One region of the Pseudoalteromonas sp. SG44-5 genome, then DNA from elsewhere that is predicted to be linked to it. Evidence: predicted binding sites of a transcription regulator. Region 1 holds the regulator's gene; each other region holds the start of a gene.
What was found. The regulator LexA, encoded in region 1, represses DNA repair genes until DNA is damaged. The targets are predictions, from matches to a motif close to TACTGTATNNNNATACAGTA.
Positions count from the first base shown of each region.

Region 2: H5079_RS00885 (SulA-like leucine-rich domain-containing protein) is a predicted target of LexA. The motif match lies at 5,072-5,091, and genes of this name have one in related genera.
Region 3: H5079_RS14470 (DNA topoisomerase III) is a predicted target of LexA. The motif match lies at 3,029-3,048, and genes of this name have one in related genera.

Region 1 covers NZ_JACJES010000024.1:23,152-30,838, reverse strand. Annotated here, with positions in the region: gene H5079_RS16150 (endonuclease) at 1-390, opposite strand, end outside; gene H5079_RS16145 (DnaJ C-terminal domain-containing protein) at 654-1,619, shown strand; gene H5079_RS16140 (chaperone modulator CbpM) at 1,619-1,939, shown strand; gene H5079_RS16135 (hypothetical protein) at 2,192-2,572, shown strand; gene H5079_RS16130 (PaaI family thioesterase) at 2,575-3,018, opposite strand; gene H5079_RS16125 (SRPBCC family protein) at 3,117-3,569, opposite strand; gene lexA (transcriptional repressor LexA) at 3,849-4,466, shown strand; gene coxB (cytochrome c oxidase subunit II) at 4,940-6,082, shown strand; gene ctaD (cytochrome c oxidase subunit I) at 6,082-7,674, shown strand; gene H5079_RS16105 (cytochrome c oxidase assembly protein) at 7,674-7,687, shown strand, end outside.
Region 2 covers NZ_JACJES010000001.1:163,401-171,087, reverse strand. Annotated here, with positions in the region: gene H5079_RS00905 (L-serine ammonia-lyase) at 1-1,188, shown strand, start outside; gene cysB (HTH-type transcriptional regulator CysB) at 1,290-2,267, opposite strand; gene H5079_RS00895 (hypothetical protein) at 2,554-3,312, shown strand; gene H5079_RS00890 (NCS2 family permease) at 3,388-4,680, opposite strand; gene H5079_RS00885 (SulA-like leucine-rich domain-containing protein) at 5,117-5,551, shown strand; gene H5079_RS00880 (YchJ family protein) at 5,592-6,071, shown strand; gene H5079_RS00875 (diguanylate cyclase) at 6,283-7,203, opposite strand; gene H5079_RS00870 (DUF6172 family protein) at 7,510-7,687, opposite strand, start outside.
Region 3 covers NZ_JACJES010000018.1:1,700-9,386, forward strand. Annotated here, with positions in the region: gene H5079_RS14465 (M20 family metallopeptidase) at 1-1,049, shown strand, start outside; gene H5079_RS14470 (DNA topoisomerase III) at 1,075-3,015, opposite strand; gene H5079_RS14475 (flagellar motor protein MotB) at 3,218-4,138, opposite strand; gene pomA (flagellar motor protein PomA) at 4,141-4,908, opposite strand; gene H5079_RS14485 (exodeoxyribonuclease VII small subunit) at 5,177-5,419, shown strand; gene ispA ((2E,6E)-farnesyl diphosphate synthase) at 5,422-6,309, shown strand; gene dxs (1-deoxy-D-xylulose-5-phosphate synthase) at 6,422-7,687, shown strand, end outside.

The DNA of each region.
Region 1 (7,687 bases):
AGCAGGAGCTAAGTTGTTTATATCGGCTTCCATCTTTCTAAACTTAGCACTTACTTTACGGCAGTTTTTACGCCCGCCATCTTGCCAGCATTGTAATTGGTGGCCAAACTCCCAGGCAGGCACAATATGCTCCCATTCTATGCGTAAAGCGCGTGCATTTACGTTACCTGAGCGGGTATGTGTATTGCGTGGCACATAGCCACAGTTAGTGGGGTCAGGAACTAGTTTTTTACCCTGTTTTTTTATATCGCAGCCACAGTAAATACTTTTAGCATTACTAGGGAGGGTTTTAATTAGGTGTCTTTTAGCGGTTGAAAACCGAGTGAATTCTTCAGCCGATAGCGAAAAGCATACAAAAAAAGCCAACAAGGCTAAAATAAATCGAGTCATATCCATCACATACGTGAACTACAGGAGCGGCTAGTTTAATGACTTGAAGCTAAAAGATAAAGTTTACTTAAAGCCATATTTACCGTTCTTTAGTATTTAACCTTAGCTCTGGTTAAGAGATTTACTAACGTATTGAATCATAGTTATATTTAGTTTTATTATCCGGAGCTCAGGTTATCTACTTTAAATTGTTGTTTAAATAAACAAAAGTTGTTACTTAAAGAGTATGATGAAAGCTCATAAGTTTGTGATTTGGATTGCGAATGAAATTTATAGATTATTATGCCGTGCTTGGAGTATCGCCCGATGCAGACGATAAAGCGGTTAAAGTAGCTTATAAAAAGCTAGCTAGAAAATATCATCCAGATGTAAGTAAAGAACCTCAAGCCGAGGAAAAGTTTAAAGAGATAGGTGAAGCTTACGAAGTTATTCACAACAAAGAAGAGCGCGCTAAATACGATGTGTTACGTCGTAATCAACAAAACCGTGCTCAGCAGCAAGCAAATTATGGCGGTAGCTATGGCTCGTCACAAAACCATTATCAGCAAGGTGATCCCCAAGCCGATCAGGAGTTTTCTGATTTTGTAAATTCAATGTTTGGCGGCGCAGGTGGGTTTAACCATGGCGGGCAGGGCAGAACTGGTGGCGCTCGTGCGCAAAAAGGACAAGATGTGGAAATTGAATTCCCGGTATTTCTTGAAGAAACGTTAGTCGATACCGTTAAACCAATTGAGTTTATGCTGCCGCAGCGAGACAGTAGTGGCCGTGTATCTGAAGTTAAAAAATCGCTTAAAGTTAAAATTCCTGCCGGCTCGGTTAATGGCGAACGCATTCGCTTAAAAGGCCAAGGTGGATTAGGTTCGGCAAATGGCCCTAATGGCGATTTGTATTTGCAAATTCGCTTAGTGCCTCATCCATTATTTGACGTTGAGGGGCATGACCTAAACATAGTGGTACCTCTTGCACCATGGGAAGCTGCTTTGGGCACTAAAATAAATTTACCTACATTAGCCGGAAAAATCCAACTAACTATTCCAGCTAATAGTCAATCGGGTCAACGTTTACGCATTAAAGGTAAAGGGTTAATTAGTAAAAAAGCCAAAGGTGACTTATTTGCTGTGATTAAAATTGTTAATCCAGCATTGAGTGATGATGTTAGCAAAAAGCTTTGGCAAGAGCTGGCCGAAAAAGCCCATTTTGACCCCCGTAGCAATTGGAGCAAGTCATAATGAAAATTATCGAGGCACCACAAGGCAATTTACTCACTAGCCAAGAATTGTGTGTGAGTAGTGATATTAGCGAAGCCATATTATATGAATTGGTTGAGCACAGCATTGCTATTCCTATTGAGGGCGAGCGCGTTACAGAATGGCAATTTACGGTATCAACAGTGATCTTAGTTAAAAAGGCTGCGCGTATTCAGCATGACTTATCGTTAGATTGGTCTGCTATTGCTTTGGTTTTACAATTATTGGATGAACGGGATGAGTTGATTGCTGAAAACCAAATGTTAAAGCAGCACTTAAGTCGATTTAAACATTTAGAATAAAAAATAGTGGTTAAATTTTAAATGCGAGTAGCTAGCTATTTTTATGGAGCTAGCTCAGCACTTTTATAATAGTGAGCTTTTGGTGCTTAAATATTTTTTATTCGTGAAATAAGAGTAAGTAAAGCGTCAATAAATGCGTAAAAATAGCCGACTATTCAGATAAAAAAGGTGAATATTGCAGAGTTGATTTGGTATAAGCGTAAAACTGCGTTAAAGTTTACAGCGAACTAATTAGAGGATAAACAGCAGACAATGTCGGAAATTCAATTTTTAAATGTAGACCTAGAGCTTGAGTCAAAGCAAGATATTAGCGTGCTTGTAGCTGACCTAAAAAAAATCGCCACTATTTTACATTATGATAAAGACGAATACCGTCAGTTAGCGCGTATAGAAGTAACAGGCGAAATATCTTCACCGGATAAAGCAATTAACCACTTATGTGAGTTAGTAGAGTCATGCTCGCGGGCTGCACTTAAGCAATGGTTGAGTTGTTCGCGCCGTACCTTTGATATTGGTTTTGAATCGGGCACTTCGCCAAAGTGTTTTAACCAAGCGCTGCACGCCGATACATTATTACGTATATCGGCAATTGGTGCAGGCATGGAAATTACTATTTACCCGCTAGAAAAATAGCGTTAGCCTTTGCGCTCTACAACAGCTGCGGTCATTTTTGATACGCAGCAAAGCTCGCCGCGACTATTCGTTATTTTTATTTCCCATACTGAGCTACGTTTGCCAATATGAAACGCTTTTGCGGTGGCGGTTAAGGTGCCATTACGCGAGGCTTTTAAATGGCTGGCACTGATCTCTTGCCCTACACAATAAAATTTAGTGAAGTCGACCACAAAATTAGCCGCGTAGCTGGCAACACTTTCGGCTAAAACCACGTTTGCTCCGCCATGCACCATGCCTATAGGGTTATGGTGCGCAGGAATTGCTGGCATAGTGGCAACTAAGTAATCATCACCAATTTCAGTTATTTCAATCCCCATGGTTTTCATCAGTGTACCTTGGCCATTTATGCCTTGGTCTAACTGCTTACAAAACGCTAAAGTAATAGGTTGATGCCAAATACTCATTGTTACTCCTTTAAAGGTTGAAAACGATAACCGATAATACGATTTTTCATGGCGATATGATAGCCAAATTAGTGCAGCTACTGCATGGTAATACAGTGCTACTTTTTGCTTTCTACATAGTGCTTAATTTCATCGAGATCTTTTTTTAGCATTTTACGCATCGAACTTTTAAGAAAAAACCCTATCACTGCAGAGATCATTTTTACCCAAATAGACTCAGAGCTATCAGAAAAAGTCATGGTTAAACAGGTGCTAGGTTCGGCGGCGGTAAGTGACAGCTTAGTGGTATAAACTGCCCCGCCATTTTCTGCGCGAGTGCAATAGTATTCATTAGTAACAGCTTCGGTGATCCACATGGTTTCTGAGGCTGCTTTGCCAAAAAGTTTTCGTGTTTCTAACCATCTTAGGCCCACTAGCCCTTGTGGTGGCTTCTCGATTATTTTTACATCAATAATGCCAGACAGCATATTGGCACTGTTTTCGATGTCAGTTATTGCCGCCCATACTTTACGTTTAGGACCGTTAATTATTACCGCTACAGTGATATTCATAACACTCTCCGTTAATTCACATTGATGAAGTTAAGGCCCATTACAAAAACGATAGCTAACTAATTTTTAATAACAGCAACAACTTAGTAGTTATGTAATTAATGTAACGTAAAACTAACACTATCGTGATCTGCGTAATTTTATCTGTAATTTACTTGGTAATTTTAAGCTTAGACCAATGCCACCTTTGGCAGCAAAGGCGAGGAGTAATTTAAATTTGCGATTTTCAGATAACTGTATATACTCACAGTTAAATGTACTGTATGGAAAACCAGTTGTATGCGACCATTAACTAACCGCCAAGCGCAAATACTCGAACTTATTAAAGTGTTTATTAAAGACACTGGTATGCCTCCTACACGCGCAGAAATTGCACAAACATTAGGCTTTAAAAGTGCTAATGCAGCAGAAGAGCATTTAAAAGCGCTGGCTAAAAAAGGCGCTATTAAAATGAAACCAGGCGCTAGCCGTGGTATTCAACTTATTGAAGAAGATGAACCAGAACAACTTGGTTTACCGTTAATAGGCCGTGTAGCTGCCGGCGAACCTATTTTGGCGCAACAACATGTTGAGAGCCATTGTAAAATTGACCCGTTAATGTTTAAACCCGCTGCCGATTTTTTATTGCGTGTAAATGGTATGAGCATGCGAGATATTGGTATTATGGATGGTGATTTACTGGCTGTTCATCGCACTCAAGTTGCCGAAAATGGCCAAGTTATTGTTGCCCGCGTTGATGACGATGTAACGGTAAAACGCTTAGAAAAAGCAGGCAAAAAAGTATTATTGCATGCTGAAAATAAAGAATTTTCGTCGATAGAAGTGGATCTTGAAAACGAATCTTTTAATATTGAAGGCTTAGCTGTTGGGGTTATTCGTAATGCTGACTGGATGTGACAATTAAGCTGTTATAGCTATGTAAAATATCGGCATAATTTAATAGCTCAGATAATTAATGCGCACTTTTTAGTGCGCTTTTTTTTGCCTTTTTTTTGTGAAAATTCCGCTGCAATGAAAAAATTATATTAAGTTTATGTTTTTTATCATTTAAGTATTTAATACTCGTTATCGCTGTCTTTTTATTTGTAACCCTTGCTGTTGCTCACTTCCTGCTTAGAACAAAATTAAATAAATCCCATATTTACGCTAATCCCCTAATATTATTTGATTATTTTTCAAACTAAAACTTGCTAGTTGTTCAATTATTAACTAATTGTTAATGGGCTGGACTAACAATAACTCACAGCTTTAGTTTTGAGAAAATATATTTATATATCCGGCAGCAATACAAAAATAAAAAATAACAAATTGGCATTTAAAGCTTATGTCTTTTTGTTTTGCACTCGCAACAGTATTAAAGGAGCTGTCACATGGGTAAATTGAGCTCTACCTTGTGGCTTATATTGTTTGTTTTTCCGCAGTTAGCATTGGCAAATAGCCAATATAATATGCGCAAAGGCGTAACCGATATAAGTAATAATGTTTATCAACTACACATGACCATATTTTTAATATGCTGTGTAATAGGCGTGATTGTATTTGCCGTTATGTTTTGGGCACTTATTCATCATCGTAAATCTAAAGGAGCAGTTGCTGCTCAATTTCACGAAAGTACCAAAGTAGAAATACTCTGGACAGCAATTCCATTTGTTATTTTAATAGCAATGGCAGTCCCCGCAACTAAAACATTAATAGCGATGGAAGATGCCAGTAAAGCGGATATCACTATTAAAGTAACTGGTTCACAATGGAAATGGCATTACGAATATATGGGGGAAGATGTTGAGTTTTACTCAATACTTGCCACACCGCAAAATGAAATTGCTAACCTAGCCGATAAAAACCCCAACTATTTACTTGAGGTAGATAAGCCTCTGGTATTACCGATCAATAAAAAAGTACGCTTTTTAATGACCTCCGACGATGTTATTCATTCTTGGTGGGTGCCCGATTTTGCTATTAAAAAAGATGCAAACCCGGGGTTTATTAACGAAACGTGGACCAACATAAACGAAGTCGGTATTTATCGCGGTCAGTGTGCTGAGCTATGCGGTAAAGATCATGGCTTTATGCCAGTGGTAGTAGAGGCTAAGTCAGAGGCCGATTTTAAAGTTTGGCTAGCAGATGCTAAACAAGCAAAGCAAAAAGCAGCAGCAGCAGATGCTGCATTACTTGACCAAACACTCCCTAAAGAAGAATTAATGACTTTGGGTGAGCAAGTGTATATGGCCAATTGTGCTGCATGTCATCAGCCCACAGGGTTAGGTTTGCCAGGCGTTTTTCCTGCACTTAAAGGCAGCCCGATAGTGCTTGGCGATATAAAAGACCACATTGATATTGTTATTCACGGAAGCCCCGGCACAGCCATGCAAGCCTTTGCTAAACAGCTCTCTATAAAGCAATTAGCAGCGGTAATTACTTATAAGCGTAATGCATGGGGTAATGATACCGGTGATGTAATTCAACCAAGTGAAATACAGGCAGCACTTGATGCCGATGGGGAGGCGAACTAATGAGTAGCATAGTAGAACAACCTGACATTAATGAAGCTCACCACGCTCATCATCCTGCTAAAGGCTTTAAGCGCTGGTTATATACCACAAATCATAAAGATATAGGTAGCTTGTACTTAATTTTTTCGCTAACTATGTTTTTTATTGGTGGTGCTATGGCTATGGTGATCCGCGCTGAGTTATTTCAGCCAGGATTGCAATTAGTCGATCCTCACTTTTTTAATCAAATGACCACGGTTCATGGGTTGATTATGGTATTTGGTGCCGTTATGCCGGCCTTTACTGGCTTAGCTAACTGGATGGTGCCATTAATGATTGGCGCGCCTGATATGGCCTTACCCCGAATGAATAACTGGAGTTTTTGGATTTTACCATTCGCGTTTTTAATTTTATTATCATCGCTATTAATGCCCGGTGGCGGTCCTGCGTTTGGTTGGACTTTTTATGCGCCGCTGTCCACAACCTACAGTAATGACAATACCGCCATGTTTGTATTTGCTGTGCATATTATGGGTATTAGCTCCATTATGGGGGCAATTAATGTAATTGTAACCATAGTTAACTTGCGTGCCCCAGGCATGACTTGGATGAAGGTCCCTATGTTTGTATGGACTTGGCTGATAACGGCATTTTTATTAATTGCGGTTATGCCGGTACTCGCAGGTGCAGTGACCATGGTGCTCACCGATAAATACTTTGCAACCAGCTTTTTTGATGCAGCTGGTGGCGGTGATCCGGTGATGTTTCAGCACATATTTTGGTTTTTTGGCCACCCCGAAGTATACATAATGATTTTGCCGGCTTTTGGCATTATTTCTACTATAGTTCCTACCTTTTCGCGTAAAAAACTTTTTGGTTATTCCTCCATGGTATATGCCACGGCGTCAATTGCGTTGTTGAGTTTTACAGTGTGGGCGCATCATATGTTTACTACCGGTATGCCGGTGGCTGGCGAGCTATTTTTTATGTACGCGACTATGCTGATATCGGTGCCCACTGGAGTAAAAATATTTAATTGGGTAGCCACTATGTGGCGCGGTTCAATTACGTTTGAAGTCCCCATGCTGTTTAGTATTGCTTTTATTGTGTTGTTTACCTTAGGTGGTTTTTCGGGATTGATGCTGGCCATTACACCGGCTGATTTTCAGTACCATGATACCTACTTTGTAGTGGCACATTTTCATTATGTACTGGTAACGGGAGCGGTGTTTTCTATTATGGCAGGCGCGTATTATTGGCTGCCTAAATGGACTGGCAATATGTATAACATAGCGCTGGCTAAATGGCATTTTTGGTTATCGCTGGTAAGCGTAAATGTATTGTTTTTTCCTATGCACTTTGTAGGGCTTGCAGGCATGCCACGCCGTATACCCGACTATGCGCTACAGTTTGCTGACTTTAACGCCATTATTAGTATTGGCGGCTTTGCCTTTGGATTATCGCAGTTGTTGTTTGTAGCTGTAGTGATTAAATGCGCACGCGGCGGCGACAAGGTTCCTGCAAAAGTGTGGGAAGGCGCAGAAGGACTGGAGTGGGAGGTAGATTCACCTGCTCCGTACCATACATTTTCAACACCACCGGAAATTAAATAATGATACACGCACC
Region 2 (7,687 bases), on a different contig from region 1:
AAAGCTGTAATACTTGGCCTTGCTGGGTATGATCCTGAAACCATCGACGCCGATTTGGTTGATACTATTTTAGCCACAATTGAAAAAGAACAAGTTATTTATTTAAATCAAACGCATAAGGCTAAATTCCCAAAGCAAGGGGCTATTGTTTTTCACCGTCGTAAAACGCTACCTAAGCACTCTAATGCAATGGAAATTATTGCCTCTAATAATGGCGAGAAGGTTTATAGCCAAATTTATTACTCAATTGGCGGTGGCTTTATTGTTACTGACCAAGATTTTGAAAACGAAAAACAAGCAGCGCTTGATATTCGTGAAGAAAACCCTGCACCTTTTCCGTTTGGTAGCGCACAAGAATTACTGGAAATGTGTAAAGAGTCGGGTTTCAGTGTATCTACTTTAATGATGCATAACGAAAAAACACTACGCAGCGAAAACGACATTAAAGACGAGTTATTTAATATTTGGCAGGTAATGAAAGCCTGTATTGAGCGTGGTATGCGTACCGAAGGGATTTTACCAGGCGGTTTAAAAGTAAAACGTCGTGCTCCTAATTTACATTTAAAACTTAATGTTGAAGTAAGTAACGACCCCCTACGTGCTATGGATTGGGTCGACTTATTTGCTTTAGCTGTAAATGAAGAAAACGCCGCAGGCGGGCGTGTTGTAACCGCTCCTACCAATGGCGCAGCGGGTATTTTACCAGCAGTACTTATGTATTATCATACTTTTATAAAAGAAGTTGATCGCGACATAGTTACGCGTTATTTATTAACCGCCGCCGCTATCGGTATTTTATATAAAAAGAACGCCTCTATTTCGGGTGCCGAAGTAGGTTGCCAAGGTGAAGTGGGCGTGGCTTGCTCAATGGCTGCAGGCGCACTTACCGAAATTGTAGGTGGTAATGTAGTGCAAGTAGAAAATGCCGCCGAAATTGGCATGGAGCATAACTTAGGGCTTACGTGTGACCCAGTTGGTGGCTTAGTGCAAGTACCGTGTATTGAACGCAACGCCATGGGCGCGATTAAAGCAATTAATGCGTCACGCCTTGCAATTCGTGGTAGCGGCGAGCAAAAAGTATCACTCGATAAAGTGATTAAAACTATGCTCGAAACCGGTAACGATATGAAAACTAAATATAAAGAAACCGCTCGTGGTGGTTTAGCCGTTAATATAATTGAGTGTTAACACACTTAATTATAATTAAAAAAGGCGCCTGTTTAAAAACAGGCGCCTTTTTTATTAGCTACTTTTAACAGTTAACAGTTAAGTATTCGATACCGAAACAATTATTTAACTGGCAATTCTATATCAGCAAATAACTTATCAACATCTTCTTGGTTGCGTAATAAGTTAGCACGCTCTACTCGCTCTTTTGTTAAGTGTGGTGCAAAGCGTTCAATAAAGTCATACATATAAGTGCGTAAAAAACTGCCTTTTCTAAAACCAATTTTAGTGGTACTCGCTTCAAATAAATGGCTGGCATCAATACACACTAAATCAGTATCACTGACCTGGTCAATCGCCATTGACGCAACCACTCCAACACCTAATCCTAAGCGTACATACGTTTTAATAACGTCGGCATCGGTGGCGGTAAATACTATGTGCGGCTCAAGCCCATGAGCACTAAATGCTTTATCTAGTTCTGAGCGGCCAGTAAAGCCAAATACATAAGTAATAAGCGGATATTTTGCAATATCAGCCACGGTTATACTATTGGCTTTTTTAGCTAATGGGTGGTCTTTTGCCACCACAATACTACGGTTCCAATGATAACAAGGCAGCATAACAAGGTCTGAATATAAGTGTAGCGCTTCTGTTGCAATAGCAAAGTCAGCATCGCCACGTGCAGCTGCATCTGATATTTGCTGCGGTGTACCTTGGTGCATATGAAGTGACACTGCGGGGTATTTTTTCATAAACCCTTTAATAACATTCGGCAATGCGTAACGTGCTTGGGTATGAGTAGTGGCAATATTAAGCTTACCTTGATCAGGTAAAGTATGCTCATGAGCAACCGCTTTAATACCTTCCACTTTTGAGAGGATTTCGCGCGATATATTAATGACTTCTTCACCGGCACTCGTTACATGCGTTAAATGTTTACCACTGCGACCAAAAATTTGAATACCTAACTCATCTTCAAGCATGCGCACTTGCTTAGAAATACCTGGTTGTGAGGTAAATAAACTTTCAGCTGTTGCTGAGACATTTAATTTATGATTTTGAACTTCTACAATATATCTAAGTTGTTGTAATTTCATAGCTATGTATTTTCGTTATTATTCGTTTTTGAGGGGGTAAATACTTTATCTTTAAAAACTGACCACCCGACAAATGGTAGGTTTTAATTGATAATATCGTATTTAATAAATATAGGCTTAGGCTAGCACAATAAATATACTTCAGATAGCAATGATTATCATATAAAGCATTAAGATTTAAACGCTTTCTTAGCCTGCTTTTATAGTTAATTAGCGCAAAGTTTTCCTGTTCTTATATATTTAATGTAAGATTGAGCAATTAGGTTTAGAACCCGAGAACTGTAACATGATCGTCTCTATTATAATTATACTCATTGTTGCTCTTATTGTGATTGCGCTTTGGGTAAGTGCGGTGCAACAGCATAAAGAAAAACAAGAAGCTGATCGCCGTAAAGAACTAACCAAACAAAAAGCTATCATTGAGGAAACCGAGGAAGCGTTAATGAATAACGCTAATATCCCGTTTTCAGATAACACACTTCGTGTTTTACAGCGTCGTAATCATGATGCGCTTAGTACCATGGTATCGCTTTCACCTGGTTCTAAAATATTAAAAAACCGTTTAAATGAAGCGAAAGAGCGTTTGAATAACCCAGTTCAAGGAAGCAATAGCGAATCGCTTTCACTGCCAAGTAACGATAAGCAATTGGTATCGCTAATACAGGGCATAAAAAAATTACGTATTATTCTACGCTCTGAGCACAATAAAGGTAACCTCGATAGCCAACTATTTGTAATTGAAGACAAACGAATGGAAAAACTGCAGTTACAAATAAATATTGAAAGCCAAATTAAACGTGGTTTATCGGCGCGCTCTGCAGGCATGGTAGGTTCAGCTAGGCAGTATTTTGAAAAAGCCCATGCTTCACTCAGTGCGGTATCGTATAGCGATCCATATGTAACTGCTAAATATCAAGAAGTAGAAGGCTACTTAGAAGCTATTAGTGTTGAGTTAAGAGCATCGAATGCCGATGCGCTTAAAAAGAAAACTGAACAAGAGCAAGATGACCTAGACATATTGTTTGCTCCGAAAAAGAAATGGTAAATTAGTACTATAATTTATAAAAAAAGCCCATACAAAATTGTATGGGCTTTTTTTATTGATAGATAAATAAGTTTTTTAAGATAAAAATGCAAACTTAACAATAAACAATGCCGTTAAAATCCACACACTAATACTTACTTGATCCTTTTTACCGCATAATACCTTAACCGCAGTGTATGAAATAAACCCAAGCGCTATACCATGAGCAATAGAAAATGTCAGCGGGGTCATTAATAACACCACACTAACAGGAATGGCATCTGTCATGTCGTCCCAGTTTACAAACTTTAAGTTTTGTAGCATAAGTACCGAAACATATAAAATAGCACCGGCAGTGGCATACGCTGGCACCATTTGCGCTAGTGGCGCAAAAAACATCATCAATAAAAAACAAATACCCACAACAACGGCTGTTAAGCCTGTGCGTCCGCCTACAGAAACGCCAGCCACCGACTCTATGTAAGATGTAGTAGTAGATGTACCAAGCATTGCACCAGCAATAGTGGCAGTGCTATCAGCGCTAAGAGCGCGCCCTAAACGTGGCATATTGCCTTTTTCATCTGCAAGCCCTGCTTTTTGCGTGACTGCAACCAGGGTGCCTGAGGTATCAAATAAATCTACAAATAAAAATGCAAAAATAACACTCAACATTGAAAGCTCAAATGCCGCACTAAAATCAAGTTGCATAAAGGTTGGTAAAATTGACGGCGGCATAGACATAACCCCCTGATATTCAACCAAACCAAAAGCCAAAGCAATACCTGTTACCAGTAAAATACTAATTAACACACCACTTTTAAAATCGCGATATAACAATGCCGCAATCACAAAAAAACTTAAAATAGCAAGTAATGGCCCAGGTGCAGTAATATCACCTAGCTGCACTAAGGTTGCAGGGCTAGATACTATGATCCCTGCACTTTTAAGCGCAATTAGCGCCAAAAAAGCACCAATACCGGTCGCTATTGCTTGTTTTAGCACCAGTGGAATGGCATTAATAATCCACTCTCGTACTTTAAATAAACTTAAAAATAAAAATATACAACCCGACATAAACACAGCACCTAATGCCGCTTCCCAGGTATAGCCCATTCCTAAAACAACGCCATAGGTAAAAAAAGCATTTAATCCCATACCCGGCGCTAACGCTAACGGATAATTGGCCCATAGGCCCATAATAAAACAGCCTATTGCAGCTGCAATACATGTAGCTACAAACGCAGCGCCTTGATCCATTCCTGCTTGGGCAAGCATTGCTGGATTAACAAAAACAATATAAACCATAGTAATAAAAGTAGTCATACCGGCAACACATTCACGTTGTACTGAGGAATCATTTGCGCGGATTTTAAATAAGGCTTCGAGCATAACAAACTTAAGGTAGTAAAAAGTGGCGAGATTTTAGCATAAAAATAGCGAAATACCGGACATTTTACCTTGTTATGCATTAAGTTATTGAAGTAGCTGAAATAATAAATATGACACGGTAATACGTATGTACTTCAGGTTTTAAAAATAATAATTACCGTGCTTATATGCTGAGCAATCAGCTTTACTTTAACGTAAATAATAGAGCATAAAGTACTGTATAGGTGCTATTCGCCGCATAACTTTAATAAAAAATATAAATATATACCTAAAATATTAACGCTCTGTTTTTAATAGTTATTTTTGTTTTTTTATCCGTGTAAAAATTTAAAACTGAATGGCTGTACAAATAATTAGCAAAAAAACACTTGCACCATAACACTGTATAAACTACTGTACATAGGTACTGTATAAAAACCCAGTGAGTGAGAAATTTATGTTACAGCCTATTACCGTAAGAACCGTTAAAAGTTATCAGCAAGACGATAAAAGTGATTGTGTAAATTTAATTCAAATTGAAGATGAAATTTCAGCAACCTTTGAATTGCTTAAAGTATTACACCAATACAACAGCTTAAATGCATGGACACTGCTGATTGCCCCTGACCATGTACCGAGTAAAGCCTTGCTTGATTCATGCTCCATTGACACCAGCAAATTACTGGTGATCAGGCAAAAACATTTAGTAAACTTAGAGTATGTACTTAGCTCGGCGCTGCACAACGGAAACTTTGCTGCGGTTATTACCTGGACTGATATTATTAATGATCAACAGCTGACACAGCTATCATTAAATTTAAGCACTACAAATACTAAGCTTTACTGTTTTACTAAAAATACTCACAACCTTGAGATACCACTAACTCAATAAGCTTGTTAAACTCGTGTTTTAAACACTTTATATTAATATTATGACCTCATTAACGACTTCTCCTTGCTTTTGTGGCAGCCAGCAAAATTATGCTGACTGCTGTGAACCACTTCATTTAGCATCAAAAATAGCTGAAACACCTGAGCAACTTATGCGTGCTCGCTACAGTGCATATGTACTTAAAAATGCAACTTATGTTTATCAAACTTATGCAAGTGAAAAACAGGCAGAAAACCCTGTAAAAGAGATTAAAGACTTTGCTGATAGCTGCCGCTTTATAAAGCTAACCGTCATCGACACTGAGCACGATGCAAGCGAAGGCTTTGTAACATTTAAAGTAAATTACTTTTACCAAAACCTATATTGCGAGTTGCACGAAAAGTCGTTGTTTATTAAACAAGATGGGCAGTGGCGCTACCTTGAAGGCACACTATTTCCGGTAGCCGATATTAAAATAAGCAGAAATGACAACTGCCCTTGCCAAAGTGGCAAAAAATATAAAAAGTGTCATAGCGTATAACAAACTGCAGCTGTGCAGTGAGTAAAGTAGGTAATTACAGGCAACTGAACCTTAAATACATCCAATAGCCATGCCTAGGGTTGGCTGTTACAGGCGATGTGTATGGCTAAAATAAAATTTTACTTTCGAGCAACTATTGGCAATTTACATACCTATAGGCCTGTGTTAATAACTGCTCTACCGTATATTTTGGTATTGGGTTCGCTGCGCTTTAAAAGCACACTGTATTTCGCCCTTGTGCTTTAGCGGCGTACATTTTTTTATCTGCGCGTTGCAAAATATCCATGTTGCCTTCGTCTGATTGCAATAACGTAGCTCCACCTATACTTATAGTGACAAATTCAAACTCTGAGTACTTATGTAAAACACCTAAGCCATATATGTTATTTTTAATTTTTTCAGCAACACAGCGAGCGCCTTCCTCGTTGGTATGGGGTAGCACAACCACAAATTCTTCGCCGCCATAGCGGGCAACAAAATCGCTTGGCCTTTGCAGGCTGTTGGCAATTGTTTGAGCAACTAAGTGTAAAACAACGTCGCCTTCTACGTGTCCATAAATATCGTTGTATTGCTTAAAGTAATCAATATCCATAAGTAATAAAGCATATTCTGTATTCTCTCTTAATGCACTCAATTGTATTTTATTAATATGAGTATCAAAATAACGACGGTTAAATACTTTAGTTAAGTCATCAAGAAACACTTTTTGACTTAATAAGTCATGTTGCAGCTTAATAGTTAAGTGCGCTCTTACTCTTCTGTATAAGGTTTCTGGGTTAATCGGTTTTTGAATAAAGTCTACCGCACCCGCTTCCCAGCAGTCCTCTTCTTGGTTTTCAAAGGAGGTAACAAATATAACGGGAATGTCTTGGGTTTGTGTCGTCGTTTTAAGTTTTAAACAGGTTTCTATACCGCATATGCCATCCATTGAAATATCCAGCAGTACGATATCGGGAGTATTAGATTTACATATTTCAACTGCTTCTTCACCGCTGTTGGCGGTGTTAACAATAAAGTGCTTTGATAATATTTTTTTCAGTACAATTATGCTAAGTAACTGATCATCAACAATGAGAACTTTTGAGGTTTTAAGGCTAAGTTTTAAATCGATATCGGCATAATTTAATGGCATAAATACTACTGTTTTCTATAATTATCAACTAACACAGTATAATACAGTCTTATGTTATGCAAATGTATTAAAGTTGGGTTTTTAATCAAACTTACAACCAAATATAAAAATGGCGATACAGAGTTGTTGTTAATTGTTTTAGAAAATCACGGCCATAATTTTCAGGGTAATACTGAAAGTAAGCACTGCTTATAAGCTGCTTGTACTTGAATGCTCAAGGTTTAAATCGCGTTTGTATAAACGTACAAACAAAAAATGGGCCACTAGGCCCATTTTAAAAATTACGCAAATTACTTTATAAGCGTCTTATTCGTCGTCATCCAAATCTGGTTGTTGACGTTGAGCTGGGCGCGCTAATATTTCTACATAAAAAGAAGTTAAGCTTTGCTTTTCTATTTCGCTTATATGATTACTAAGCTCTGCAACGTGCACTACTTGTGCATCTTCAGCGGTATTACCAAACTTACAATCAAACGCCCAGTAA
Region 3 (7,687 bases), on a different contig from region 1:
CAGTAATGATACGTACCGATACCGACGGCTTACCTATTACAGAACAAACAGGTAAGGCGTATGCTTCTAAAGTAACAGTAATAGACGAGCACGGTGCAAAAGTAGGTGTTATGCACGGCTGCGGTCACGATATACATATGAGCTCATTCATTGGTACTGCTGAACAACTAATAGCTCACAAAAATGCATGGCAAGGCACGCTAATGATGGTGGCACAACCCGCAGAAGAAGTAGGCGGTGGCGCTAAAGCCATGCTAAAAGAAGGCTTATTTAGTAAATATGCAAAACCTGATCACATAATTGCGCTACATGTAAGTGCAAGTGTGCCTGCCGGTAAAGTTGCGATGAAAAACGAATATACTATGGCCAGCGTCGATTCTGTTGATATAACTATAAAGGGTAAAGGCGGACATGGAGCTTATCCGCATACCACTATTGATCCGGTTATTATTGCTGCGCGCACTGTGCTTGCACTGCAAACTATTACGAGTCGTGAGCTTTCACCATTAGAGCCATCAGTCATTACTGTTGGATCTATTCATGGTGGCTCAAAACATAATGTAATTTCTGATGAAGTAAAGTTACAACTTACATTACGCAGCTATAACCCTGATATTAGAAATGCACAAATTGCAGCAATTAAACGCATTACCGCCGGTATTGCACAAAGCGCAGGCCTTGAGGAAGCGCTCTACCCTAAGGTGCAAGTACATGAAGATGAGTCAATTCCATCTACATATAACAATCCGGCACAAACCAACCTTGTGCGTCAAAGTATTGCCAGCGCTATTGGTGATGAAAATGTGCTTGAAACCCTCCCTGTAATGGCAGGTGAAGACTTTGGCTTATATGGCCGCACTGACGAAAATATTCCTATCACACTATTTTGGCTCGGTGGCGTTAACCAAGCAAAATATGCAAGTGCAATAAAAGCGGGCAAAACATTACCTTCACTGCATTCAAGTAAGTTTGCCCCAGACTATAAAGTCGCACTACCAACTGGCATTAAAGCCATGAGTAATGCAGCGGTAACTTTGTTTAATCAATAGTTTTATTTAAATAATAGCTCTGTAGTTAACCTGTAACAGAGCTTTTTTTATAACTCGACTTTTTATAAGGCGTTTTTTGGCCACGTTTAACAAAACGCTTTTTAGCTGAAGTTTTAGGCAGCTTTGCAAATACATTGCTATCGCAATTTGCAGCTTGTTGTACAAAACTATTTAAGTCGGCAAGTAAAGGCTGTAAAAATTGCTGATAGCTCATTACTTGCTGTGCAATATCACCTAAGCTCGATTCCCATTTAGCGGTTAAATCGGGGCGAACTAAACCTTGCGGCAGCACGCTAATAAGTGCACTCCCGGTTTCGGTTGCTTTAATTAATTTGCCTTCACGTTTTAAAAAACGGCGTTTAAATAATAATTCAATGATCCCCGCTCGCGTTGCCTCTGTGCCTAAGCCATCGGTGTCTTTAAGTACTTTTTTTATCTGTGGATCTTGTACATAGCGGCTTATGCCTGTCATGGCTGCAAGTAAAGTCGCATCACTAAAGTGCGCTGGCGGAGAGGTATATTTTTCAACAACCTCCCCTTGCGAGCAAAAAAGTAACATGTCTTTTGTTAAAGGCGGTAGCGTGGCTTCATCTTTCAATTCAGACTTACCCATTAGCACCTTAAAACCCAAGCTTACATCTTGCTTTGCATTTGCTTTAAATAACCCGCCAGCAATAGTTATCTCTGCTTTAGTTTCGTTGTAAATATAGTCGGGATAAAACTGTATTAAATAATGACGACATATTAATTGATAAACCTTTGTCTCATCGCTACCTAAACTTGCCGACTTTAACTGTTTTGCCGTAGGGACAATGGCGTGATGCGCAGCCACTTTTGAATCGTTAAAACATTTACTACGTTTTTTACTATCAGCTGCTTTTACTAACTCAACACCTTGCCCGCCATTAGTGCTTATAGCTTTTAAAATAGCAGACGCATCTTGGTGATGATCATTAGGTAAGTAGCGGTTGTCTGAACGCGGGTAGGTAATTAACTTATGACGCTCATAAAGAGTTTGGCATATATCCAGCACCTTTTGCGCTGGCATAGCAAATGCTTTTGCCGCGTCTATCTGCAAAGCAGATAAGTTATAAGGCAGTGGCGCAGTTTGTTTTTTTTGCTTTTGTTCAAGCGCCGTTAGCTCAGCATTTTGCTGTGTGATACGCGAGGCTACGTTTTCAGCCAATGCTTTATTTAATACTCGCCCTTCTTCGTCTTGATAAGGCTCACATGCCTTACTGGGTATCCATTTTGCACTAAATGATTGTTTTTCGGGGGTGACTAAGTGGGCTAATACTTCATAAAATGGCTTCGATACGAAATTTGCTATGTCATTATCTCTATTAACCACCAAGCCAAGTATGGGTGTTTGTACTCGTCCCACAGAAAGTACGTTACCAAACCCAGCTTTTTGCCCTGCTAAAGTATAAGCGCGGGTTAAATTCATACCAAACAACCAATCAGCACGAGAGCGCGCTAAGGCTGAAACGCTCAACGGAATAAACTCACGGTTAGATCGCATAGTCGTTAATGCTTTTTTTACTGCAGCTAAGTTTAAATCACTAATTAATAAGCGTTGAATATGCTGCTTTTTAGTTTTACTTATTTTGGCTTCTTCAATAACTTGATCGACAAGTAATTGCCCTTCTCTATCGGGATCACCTGCATGCACTAGTGCTGTAGCCTGTTTGATTAGCTTTTTTAACACAGTAAGTTGCTTGCGAGTTTTAGTTTTTGCTTTTAATTGCCACTGCTCAGGAATGATAGGTAGGTGCTCAAACTGCCACTTTTTAAAGCGCTCATCATAGTCATCGGGCTCGGCTTGCTCGAGCAAATGACCAATACACCAAGATACGCAATCACCATTTGCAACTTCAATGTAGCCATCGTGCTTTTTGTGCGGTTTTGGTAACGCGTCGGCAATAGCACGCCCTAATGACGGCTTTTCGGCAATATAGAGTTTCATAAGCAAGCTCTTTTACTGTTTATATACACAGTAGTTTAGCATATCAATTCACAGCGTGGGATGTTTTTATTAAACCGTACTATTTAACAACTCTGAGGTATTTGGCTGAGGTGGTGACTTTTAGTCAATTTTGACTAAAAGTCACCTGTAATCAATTACACTTAGTTTGCTTAAACCAAGTGTGTTTTTAATAAAATGACTGCTACCTTACATCGATAGGATCAGACTCTTTGGCCTTTCCTTGTAAAATAGATATTTCAACGCGACGATTACGACGGCGATCTTCATTGCTGTCATTTGGCACTAACGGCCGGGTTTCAGCACGCCCTACTACCATCATTCTATTTTTATCAAATCCAACTACTTTTTGCAGCTCACTGGCTACTGCAACTGCACGCTTAGATGAAAGATCCCAGTTATTAATATATAACTCGTTTGAAACCTGAAAATCGTCAGTATGCCCAGACACGGTAATTTCTCCAGGCACATCTTTTAATAGCACGCCAATTTCTTGAATAATGGGTTTAAACTTAGGTTGTAAAAATGCGCTACCCGAAGGGAAAGAGCCATTTTCACGAATACGAATAATTATTTGCTGCCCTAATGATTCAAGCTCTATGGCACCATCAATTATTTGTTTTTCTAATTGCTGAGCGATTTTTTTAACTAAGTCGTTTGTTTGCTGTTGATCGGCCGCTGAAATTGCTTGCTCCGATGCTTGCTCTTTGGAAGTACTACGCGACTCGCCACCACGTTTATCGCCCTGCTGCTCTTGCCTTCCGCCTGCTGAGCTTTCATCACCTGCCTGAAACTCTAACATTTGCTGGGTCATTTCTACCGTTTGCTGTTGAATTGTTTCAATTGGGGTAGGCTCTGGCTTGCCCGGAGTAAACTCCATAGCAATAACTGATGTGCCTTTGGGAATATCTTTAACTTCTATTTTATTTTGTACACCAAATGCAAATTTCATCGAACCGGCAATTTGTTTAAATTTAAGTACATCCATTTCAGAAAACGCAAGCAAGAGCACAAAAAAGCACATTAATAGCGACATTAAATCTGCGAATGTCCCCATCCACGCAGGTAAACCTGGGGGTGGGCACTTGCACTCTTGATCAGACATAGTTAATCCTCAGTGTTTACTTTACGTTTTGATTCAGCAAGATAGTTTTTCAAAATACCTTCTATTACTTTTGGATTTTGACCATCTTGAATACCTAAAACCGCATCTAAAATTAAACGTTGATTCATTGCCTCTTCGTCTTTACGCAGCTCCAATTTTGTTTGAATAGGAATAGCGACTACGTTAGCTAAAAATGCGCCGTATAATGTGGTTAACAATGCCACCGCCATAGCCGGACCAATTGCTTTAGGATCATCCATATTAGATAACATCGCAACTAAGCCTATTAAGGTGCCTATCATTCCCATTGCTGGGGCTATATCACCCAAAGATTTAAATAAAGTAGCACCCGACTCATGCCGTGCTGTAGTTAATGAAATATCTTTTTGCAGTGTGGCCCGCACTACGTCTGCGTCGTGGCCATCTACTAGCATGTCAACGCCTTTGCGCATAAATGGATTCGGTATTTCTGCCTCTTCAAGTGCTAAAAACCCGCCTTTACGTGCTGAATCTGCAAGTTCAACTGCTTTTTCGATTAACTCTTCTGGCGACTCAAGCTTAAACATAAACGCTTTGGTAACCACCTTACCTATGCCAAAAAACTGTGACATAGTAAAGTTTGATAAAACGATAAATAATGAACCGCCAAATACGATTACAACAGAGGGCGTGTTGTAAAACATAGCCATTTCACCGCTACTACTCATAAACATGGACATGACAATTAAGCCAATTGCGCCAAGGATCCCAATAATGGTTGCTAAATCCACATTCCCTCCAAAAGTTTTTGCTTTTATATGCAAACGTTTGTTATTAATTGTTTATCGGCAAGATACTGAATTGCTTAAGCCATTTTTTATAGATAAACATAAAAAGCTGGATTAAGCACTATTCTAGATCAACTTGTGTTATCTATCTAATTATCAATTTTTTAAAACATAAAACGTTTATTAACGAAAAAACCATTTCATCCTTTGACCTAGTTTAGCATTCCCCCTAAAATTGACTTCTAAATTTATTATGTAAGTTGAAATAAAGATGGCGACTAAAAAACCTGAAAACTTAAGTTTCGAGCAAGCACTAGAAGAATTAACAACAATCGTTAGTGAAATGGAACAAGGTGATTTATCGCTTGAGCAGTCATTAAAACAGTTTGAGCGTGGCATTGCTTTAGCAGGCGCATCGTCTAGTAAGTTGCAACAAGCTGAGCAAAAGGTGGCTATTTTAATGGGCAAAGATGAGAAGTCTGTATTAACCGACTTTGATAATGATATGGAATAGCCGTGACTATTAAAGAACTTATTACACATGCTCAAACTGATGTAGCCAATACTCTTAACCTTTATTTTGACCAATCGCTTAATACTGACGAGACCATAAAAGCCGCCACCCATTATAGTTTAATGAATGGCGGCAAAAGATTGCGTCCTTTTTTGGTTTACGCAACGGGTAAAATGCTCGGCGCAGATAAACAAGATTTAGACGTACTTGCTGCAGCTATAGAATGTATTCATAGCTACTCGTTAGTTCACGATGACTTACCAGCTATGGATGATGATGAATTACGTCGCGGACGCCCAACCTGTCATATCGTGTACGGCGAAGCACACGCAATTTTAGCCGGTGATGCACTGCAAGCTTTAGCATTTGAGTTAATCGCCAAGCATAATTTTAACTGTAGTGCTCAAGCTCAAGTTAAAATGATTGCTGAACTGGCACATGCCTCTGGGTTACAAGGTATGGTGGCAGGCCAAGGGCTTGATATTGCAGCTACTGATAAAGTAATAACCGTGGCTGAACTTGAGCGTATTCATAAGTTAAAAACCGGTGCGCTAATAAGCTGTGCAATTACACTGGGGGCTTTGTGCTCGAACAATGTTAGTCAAAACACGTTAGAAAATTTAGCCACTTTTGGCTATGCCATAGGGCTTGCATTTCAAGTACATGACGATATTTTAGACGTAGAAGGCGATACCGTTACTTTAGGTAAGCCTCAAGGGTCAGATATCGCTGCGAATAAAGCGACATATCCCGCTTTATTAGGTATGCTAGGCGCTAAAGAAAAAGCGCAAAACTTAATACAACAAGCCCATGCAGCGTTAGCAAATATAGACGCCGATACCAGTGCTTTAGCGTCACTAGCTAACTATTTAATTGAACGTGACCACTAAACACGGCTTAAATGTATTGCAACTTAGCACTAAAATTATTACTGAACATCAAATAACTCAAACAACGCGTTTGCACAGTTAGTTGATGTTAGCGAAGGACATATATAAAACCATGACACTTGATAGCAGCAAGTATCCATTACTTAATTTGGTTAACGAACCAGCCCACTTGCGAGACTTAGCACAAGATAAGCTTCCTGCATTTAGCCATGAGTTGCGTGACTACTTACTCAACTCGGTATCGCAAAGTAGCGGGCATTTAGCGTCTGGTTTAGGTACCGTAGAGCTCACTGTGGCACTACATTATGTGTATAACACCCCAGATGATCGCCTTGTATGGGATGTAGGCCATCAAGCTTACCCACACAAAATACTCACCGGGCGTCGCGATTTAATGCACACCATTCGTAAAAAAGATGGCTTGCACCCTTTCCCATTTCGCGAAGAAAGCCAATACGATACGTTTAGTGTGGGCCATTCTAGTACCTCTATTTCAGCTGCGTTGGGCATGTCTATTGCTGCGCAAAAAGAAGGTAAAGGACGCAAAACGGTTGCCGTTATAGGCGATGGTGCTATTACAGCAGGCATGGCGTTTGAAGCCATGAACCACTTAGGTGATGTAAAATCAGATATGTTGATCATTTTAAATGACAACGAAATGTCGATTTCTGAAAACGTTGGCGCGTTAACAAATCACTTTGCCCGTATTTTATCGGGTAGCTTTTATACTAACATTCGCGAAGGTAGTAAAAAACTACTCTCGGGTGTGCCACCAGTTAAGCAACTTGCCAGTAAAATGGAAGAGCATATTAAAGGGATGATGATCCCTGGTACCTTCTTTGAAGAATTAGGCCTAAATTATATTGGCCCAATTGATGGCCATGATGTAAACATGTTAGTAGATACGCTGCGTAATATGCGTAACTTAAAAGGCCCGCAATTACTGCATATAAAAACCCAAAAAGGCAAAGGGTATAAACCCGCTGAAGCCGACCCTATTGGCTATCACGGCGTACCTAAGTTTGATCCTAATACATCAAGTTTACCTAAATCAAAACCCGGTGCGGCTACATTTTCTAATGTATTTGGCGACTGGTTATGCGACATAGCAAAGCAAGACAGCAAGCTTATGGCGATAACACCGGCTATGCGCGAAGGCTCTGGCATGGTGCGTTTTTCAAAAGAGCATCCTGATCAGTATTTTGATGTTGCGATTGCCGAGCAGCACGCTGTAACCCTAGCCGCTGGTTTTGCTTGTGAAGGCTTAAAACCCGTTGTCGCAATTTACTCAAGCTTTTTACAACGTGCGTACGATCAGCTAATTCACGATGTAGCGCTGCAAAACTTACCTGTGTTATTCGCTATTGACCGTGCTGGT